2 regions of the Peribacillus sp. NPDC096448 genome follow, and region 1 is predicted to be linked to the other one. Evidence: riboswitches for the same ligand, from Rfam matches in the RefSeq annotation. Region 1 holds a riboswitch; the other holds the start of a gene.
The links. Region 1 has a riboswitch for cyclic di-AMP ahead of ACIQ0C_RS24030 (APC family permease). Riboswitches for the same ligand answer to the same signal wherever they lie in the genome.
Positions count from the first base shown of each region.

Region 1 (3,819 bases):
CTTTTTACTAAGTGAGGGGTTTACCGTTACTACCTCAATTCCTTGTTTAAATAGCCATTTTGAAAGATTAATCCAATAATGGCCTGTAGGTTCCATTCCCACGATGGCTGCATCCAGTTTATTTAATCTTTGAAGCTTATCCATCCATTTTAATAAACTAGCAAAACCATCTTCATTATTTTCAAATGCACAAGTGGATCTCCGACTACAATTCCACGGAAATTCACTGCTCTAGCCACATGTAATTGTTGGGCAATATCCACTCCAACAACAAGGTGTTTATCGGAAATTCTTTCTATTAGTTGATTTTGTTTATCTTGCATTTTAAACTTCATATTAGGGTTCCTCCTAAGGTTTTGAGTTAGAGTGGTGTCTTACTCACATCTTACTGAGGAGCCCTATTTTTTTCAAAGCTGAAAAATAACGAACTACAGGAATGCTATTCTGCCCCTTTAGCTCCATAAGAAAAAGAGCTGCATAACAGCTCTGATAATTACCTATAGCATTAAGAAGTACATTAATTCAATTCCTTATTTTTTCAAATGATAAGGTACAGTTGTTACTACCACGTCTCTTCGAAACAGTAAGAAGGCCCGAATAAGAAAACTTGATTGATTGTGAAGAATATTGTGCCAGCCTTTTTTGGGAATAAATTGTGGAATAACAACAGTTACCTGATAATTCCCTTCCCTTGCTTTATTCTCTACAGTATCAACAAATTTTGTAAGTGGGTTGATGATACTTCTGTAATGAGAGTGCAGTGTCACCAGTCTTACATCAGGTTGCCATCTCTTCCATTTTCCTTCAAATTTCTTCTCGTCATCTCTTTCAAATGCAACATACACTGCAATAATTTGTTGTGGAGAAAGCGATTTAGCATAATTTAAGGTATTCTCTACAACATGAGTCATGCCAGCAACAGGCACTATCATAACATTACCGTCAATGGTCGCAGATGGTTCACAAGTTGTAAGCCTAAGTTGGTCTCCAACAGCTTCATAATGCTTTCTAATTCTATGAAAGATAAAGACAATGATAGGTAGAAAAATTAAGATTGACCAAACCTGTGAGAATTTTGTTAAAAAGAATATTAATGTGACGGTTAAGCTAATAACGGCGCCCGTAGTATTAATAATGAATTTTGGTACCCACCCATGCGGCTTCTCTCGTAACCATTTAACCATCATGCCCGATTGAGATAAAGTAAATGGAACAAATACACCAACTGCGTAAAGTGGGATAAGATGCTCCGTTTCTGCATGGAAAGCAAGGATTAAAATGATCGAAGCAATTCCAAGTATGATAATCCCATTAGAATATCCTAATCGGTCTCCTCTCATTAGAAACGCCCTTGGAATAAACTTATCCTTTGCAAGATTTACTGCCAACAATGGAAAAGCAGAATAACCAGTGTTCGCAGCAAGGATTAAAATCAATGCTGTAGTTCCTTGTATAAAGAAGTACATGAAATTCCGGCCGAAAGTTTCTTCGGCAATTTGGGAAACAACGGTTACCTCTCCACTAGGAGAAATACCATAATAATAGGCTAAACATACAATTCCTGAAAACAGTACGGCAAGCAAGGCTCCCATCGCCATTAATGTTTTAGCAGCATTATTAGGTGCTGGGTCTTTAAAGTTAGGAATGGCATTCGATATAGCTTCAACCCCTGTTAAGGCGGAACTTCCTGAAGCAAACGCCCTTAAAAGAATAAACAAACTGATTCCCGCCACAGGTGTACCTATTGGGGTGTGCAATTCAGGCGAAACTCCTCCAGTTAGAATATTATAAATACCTACACCAATTAATATTAACAACGCTAAAACGAATAAGTAAACGGGGTAGGCTAATATTGAAGCAGACTCCGTTACTCCTCTTAAATTCAAAATTGTAATAAAAATGACAAATATAATGGCAATTTCCACATTAAAGTTATGTAAAGTGGGGAAGGCAGATGTTAAAGCATCAGTCCCAGCAGACACACTTACAGCAACAGTTAGTATGTAGTCTACCAATAGGGAACCTCCAGCTATTAAGCCTGGATTTACACCTAAATTGCTCTTTGAAACCACATACGCTCCACCGCCATGAGGATAAGCAAAAATGATTTGTCTATAAGACAATATGAGAGCTGTTAAAAGAATTAATACACCAACTGCGATAGGAATTGAATACCAAAATGCTGCTGCACTTAACGTAATCAATACTATCAAAATTTGTTCAGGACCATATGCCACTGATGATAGAGCATCAGAAGAAAGGATTGCTAATGCTTTCTTTTTGTTTAATCTCTGTTCTCCTAATTCATTGGATTTCAGAGGTCGCCCAATTAACATCCTTTTTATAAGTGAAATCATTATTCCAAACCACCCTAATAGTTTTTATGAGTTAATTTTTATCCGTACATACAGTATTGACTCAAAAGAGCAATAAAATTTTACATGAATACAAAAAAGTGCCTACAGAATAGACCTGTAGGCACATCACTTTTCGTGTGTCACAAGCTCCACCTTCCTTCTCATTTAACGCTTACGAGGTTAGCTGTCGGATTCGGACCTTGAGTAGCCCTACCTTTAAAGGATTCACCCCTTGGGTATAGTAACAACCCACAAAAATGGTTCCCCCGTACCTAATGGTTTCAGCGATTTAGAAATTGAAACTTTGATTATAATACTCCTATGATCAGCAATTGTAAATGGATTTTATGTAAAAAAGATTAAAACTCAGGAAAACATAAATAACTACGTTTCTACGATAAAGCAAGAAGGTACGAGTCAGTAACTCGATGGGTTATGAAGAATATATTGTGCCACCCTTTGGAAGTTACTAGATCAATGATTAAATCGGTACTTTCCAACTCAAGCATCAATGACAAATCACCTAATGTATCCACGCGTAATTATAAATCGCCGCTTTGGGTAGATACCAAATTATTACTGCATACATGGAAAAAGAAAACGTTGATCTACTTTTGTTTCCCAATGAAACCGTAGTTAATGTTCAGAGTTATCTACATAGAAGGGGAATGGAATGAAGCACATGTGAAATACTAACCAAATGTCAAATAGTTTCTAATGTTTGTATTGGGTCAACTTGTAGTAGCAGAGTATCTAACAGAAGGCCCTCCTTTTCCTTTGGCAATATTCACATTTCACCGTACAAATGTACATTTTTTTTCGTACCCTTAATATCTAATTTACAGTTAGGATGATGATTAATTTGAAAAAAAGAATAGAATTTTTAGATCCACCAAAAATTCTTGTAATGGGCTTTGCCGCCTTGATACTTATTGGTTCATATTTGTTAACACTCCCAATCTCCACTGAAGATGGGAATGGTCTTTCTTTTTTAAATGCTTTATTTACTTCTACCTCTGCTACATGTGTAACAGGGCTTGTCGTAGTTGATACGGAAACGACATTTACGAAGTTTGGAGAGTTGGTGATTTTATCACTTATTCAGGTGGGTGGTCTAGGCTTTATGACATTTGCAACATTTTTCTTCTTCTTATTAGGCAAAAGAATCTCATTAAAAAGCAGATTGTTGCTTCAAGAATCCTTAAATAACTTATCTATGGCAGGTGTAGTTAGGTTAGTAAAAAAGATTTTGATTTTCACTGCTGTCATTGAAATCCTAGGTGCCGTTATATTATCTATTCGTTTTTCTTTCGATATGCCAATTGGTAAAGCACTCTATTATGGCGTTTTTCATTCGATATCTAACTTCAATAATGCGGGTTTTGACTTAATGGGAGAGTTTAGGAGTCTGACACCTTATGCAGAAGATCCTATCGTAACCCTTACTGTTGCTGCCCTAATA
Region 1 covers NZ_JBIWEU010000023.1:7,994-11,812, forward strand. Annotated here, with positions in the region: partial or broken gene ACIQ0C_RS24025 (IS110 family RNA-guided transposase) at 1-335, opposite strand, end outside; gene ACIQ0C_RS24030 (APC family permease) at 531-2,357, opposite strand; cyclic di-AMP (ydaO/yuaA leader) riboswitch at 2,511-2,654, opposite strand; gene ACIQ0C_RS24035 (TrkH family potassium uptake protein) at 3,265-3,819, shown strand, end outside.

Region 2 (3,819 bases), on a different contig from region 1:
ATGTTCTTGAATTATCTTACTGGGTCTCCACTTTTTTCGGCAATGGAACGGGAGCTGTAACGAGTTTTCTTTTGAACAGGACTTTTACCTTTAAAAGCGACATAGAATGGCGGCGAGGAGTTGCCCGTTTCTTTTGCGTAATTCTGATTTGTTATTCCGCCGCTTATTCCATAGGCCAAGCCATTGCAGAATCACTGGAAGGAACCGTCCATTTATCCATACAACAAAATTTGGCTGTTCTGATAGGAACGATATTTTATACAGTGCTTAACTATCTTGGGCAGAAATACTTTGTCTTTAAAAAAAGCAATTTGAGACCAATTCAAGAAGGAAGGAATTAATTAGGGTGGATCAGTGGAATAATGCCCCCGATTGGACGGGAATTAAAATGGAATCGGAAAGCGAAATTCTATGCATTTAATGACTATCCAAGCTGGGGCAGATCTGTTTAATTTCGTCCTTCACGTTCTACATGTGGCAATCATTTTAACCTTTTTTGGACCACCTATTGTTCATTGAGCGCTTGATTATTTTCTTTTTAGACGTTTACTTACCTCCTTTCCTACCTTCGAGTCACGTGTTTGCATGACTTATGTAATATATGTCAAGAATAAAACCTCACCTACAAAGAATAATTCTATTTCTGTGTAAAATTTTCATTTACTTTTCCATTTCACGGGAGTATGATAATCAACAGTTTCATATTTCTAAATCGCTTAAACCTTATGGTGCGGGGGACCCGTTATTGGGATTGTTTTTACAATCCAAGGGGTGAATCCTTTAAAAGGTAGGGCTACTCTTAGGTCCGAATCCGACAGCTAACCTCGTAAGCGTTATATGAGAAGGAAGGTGGAGCTTGTTAGACAAAAAAATTGATGTCTACAGGTCTATTTAGCTATGACTTGTAGGCATTTTTGTGTTTCGTCTCGTTTTTTGCTACAGCTGGGAAACATAAACTTATAAATTAAACATGGTGGTGAATTCTTGATGTTATCTGCTATAAAGAGGTTCTTGATTGGGAGACCTTTAAAATCAAATGCACTTGGTGAACAAAAGCTTAACAAAACAAAGGCTTTGGCGATATTATCTTCTGATGCTTTGTCTTCGGTTGCTTATGGACCGGAGCAAATATTGATCGTCCTGATCACGGTCGGTGCTGCGGCTTTCTGGTATTCAATCCCTATCGCGATCGGAGTATTGATCCTGTTAACTGCTTTGATTTTGTCCTACAGACAAATCATTTTCGCTTATCCACATGGCGGGGGAGCTTATGTGGTTTCAAAAAACAATTTAGGTGTCAATCCAGGGTTGATAGCTGGGGGATCCTTATTGGTCGATTATATATTAACTGTCGCGGTAAGTGTTTCTGCTGGTACGGATGCCATCACGTCCGCTTTTCCCGGCCTGCATGATTATAATGTCGTCATAGCCATTATATTCGTCATCTTACTTACAATCTTGAACCTTAGGGGGGTTACGGAATCGGCCTCTGTCTTGGCCTATCCGGTGTACCTATTCGTTTTAGCATTGTTCATCTTGATTGGGGTTGGAATTTACAAGATTTTGACGGGAGGAGTCTCACCGGAATTGCATGCGTCACTTGGGACTCCAGTAGCTGGCATCAGTTTATTTATACTGCTAAGAGCATTTGCATCAGGAAGCTCCGCATTGACAGGAGTCGAAGCGATTTCCAATGCAATCCCGAACTTTAAAGATCCAGCACCGAATAATGCTGCGAAAACATTAATAGCAATGGGTTCCTTACTAGCTGTATTATTTTCAGGAATCGTATTCTTAGCCTATTATTTAAGCATTGTTCCTAGCGCAGAGGTAACGGTCGTCTCCCAGATTGCTGAAGAGATCTTTGGACGGAATTTCATGTATTTCTTCATTCAAGGTACGACTGCATTGATCTTGATACTTGCGGCAAATACTGGCTATTCGGCTTTCCCTCTGCTTGCGGTAAATCTGGCGAAGGATAAATTCATACCAAGGGCGTTTACGATCAGAGGGGACCGTTTAGGGTATTCCAATGGAATTATCATACTTGGACTTGCATCCATCATCTTGATAGTCGCATTTGAAGGACATACGGAAAATCTCATTCCGCTTTATGCGGTAGGTGTATTCATTCCATTTACGTTATCCCAGACCGGGATGATTGTTAAATGGATTCGCGAAAAGCCAAAAGGCTGGATGATGAAATTAACCATTAATTCAATTGGTGCCATAATTAGCTTTATCGTCACGATGATATTCTTTTTAACCAAATTTACTCAGGTTTGGCCGGTTTTGATTTTTTTACCTATCATCATTTTAATTTTTCATCGAATTAGAATGCATTATGAAGCAGTTGGGGACCAACTAAGGATTACAACATGTGAGCCAATCTTACCAATTGAAGGAAATATCATCATTGTACCTGTGGCGGGTATAACTCATGTGGTTGAGAACTCTTTAAATTATGCAAAATCTTTATCCGCACATCAGGTCATTGCCGTTTATGTCGCTTTTGAAAGAGAAGATGAAAAGAAATTCGGAGAAAAGTGGAAAAAATGGCAGCCGGATGTAAGGCTCGTTACACTGAATTCTTATTACAGAAGCATCATTCAGCCACTAACTAAATTTGTGGATACAGTTGAACATAAGGCTAGTGAATCCAATTATAAAGTTACGGTGATCATCCCCCAATTCATTCCGAAGAAGGGCTGGCACAATATACTTCATAACCAATCAAGTTTACTGATTCGCGCTTACTTACTTTATAAAAGAAATGTGGTTGTTACGACAGTGCCATATCATTTGAAGAAGTAAGTTCCATTTCTAAGAAAAGAAGCAAACCTACATAAGGTTTGCCCAGACCGTAGACAAACTCAATGAAAATTGAGTATGTCTACGGTTTTTTATTGGTTTTTAGATTTTGGACGTTGATTTCCACTCCAGGCACTCGCTTTCCGCGGGCGGTCCGGGAGCCTCCTCGGCTTGCGCATGCGGGGTCTCCCCTAGACGCGTTTTTCCCGCAGGAGTCTCGCACCTTCCATTCCAATCAACTAACTTTAGATAGAAACCCTTTTGTCTACAAACTCAGCAAACCTACATAAGGTTTGCCTTTTTTACTAATCTTTATAAAAAAGACAGCAGTAACTTACGCTGTCGATATTTGAGTAACATTCATTACCAACTCATAAATTCACAGTTACTTTGAAGCCCGTACAATAAAAAGGATTTGCAGTAAGATGCAGGGATACTTCCTCTTTTAAAGCTTTAAATTAATGTTAATATAAAACTTTCTGCCATCATCATTATCGGAACGTCGGCTGTTTGGGAAAGTGATTATTTCAAGGTCGGTGGAGATTCGGAAATGGACATGCAACATCATCAACATGGTGGGGAGCTGTGCAATAATATCATCAAAAAGGGCTGCTTCTGCAGCCCTTTTTGTGTTGAACGCTTTTTTGGCGGAACACTTCATAAAATTACCAAGGGTCATTTCAAATAATGCGAACATATTAAAAGAAAACAAAATGAAATATCCTGCTTAGTTTTGTACTTACATATATGGGGGTTGAAAATGGATATATTATTAGCTCTCTTGCCGGCATTGTTCTGGGGAAGCATCGTTTTATTTAATGTGAAACTCGGGGGTGGACCCTATAGTCAAACACTAGGTACAACGATTGGCGCCTTGATTTTTTCAATTGGTGTTTATATTTTTGCAGATATTAAGCTGTCACTTCTGGTGTTTGGAGTCGGAGTCGTATCTGGATTGTTTTGGGCCGTTGGACAAGCTAATCAGCTTAAGAGCATCGATTTAATGGG
Region 2 covers NZ_JBIWEU010000010.1:139,158-142,976, reverse strand. Annotated here, with positions in the region: gene ACIQ0C_RS17725 (GtrA family protein) at 1-341, shown strand, start outside; cyclic di-AMP (ydaO/yuaA leader) riboswitch at 704-849, shown strand; gene ACIQ0C_RS17720 (APC family permease) at 988-2,814, shown strand; gene ACIQ0C_RS17715 (hypothetical protein) at 3,257-3,523, opposite strand; gene ACIQ0C_RS17710 (RhaT/GlcU family sugar-proton symporter) at 3,572-3,819, shown strand, end outside.
Region 2: another riboswitch for cyclic di-AMP. It lies ahead of ACIQ0C_RS17720 (APC family permease); the one in region 1 lies ahead of ACIQ0C_RS24030 (APC family permease).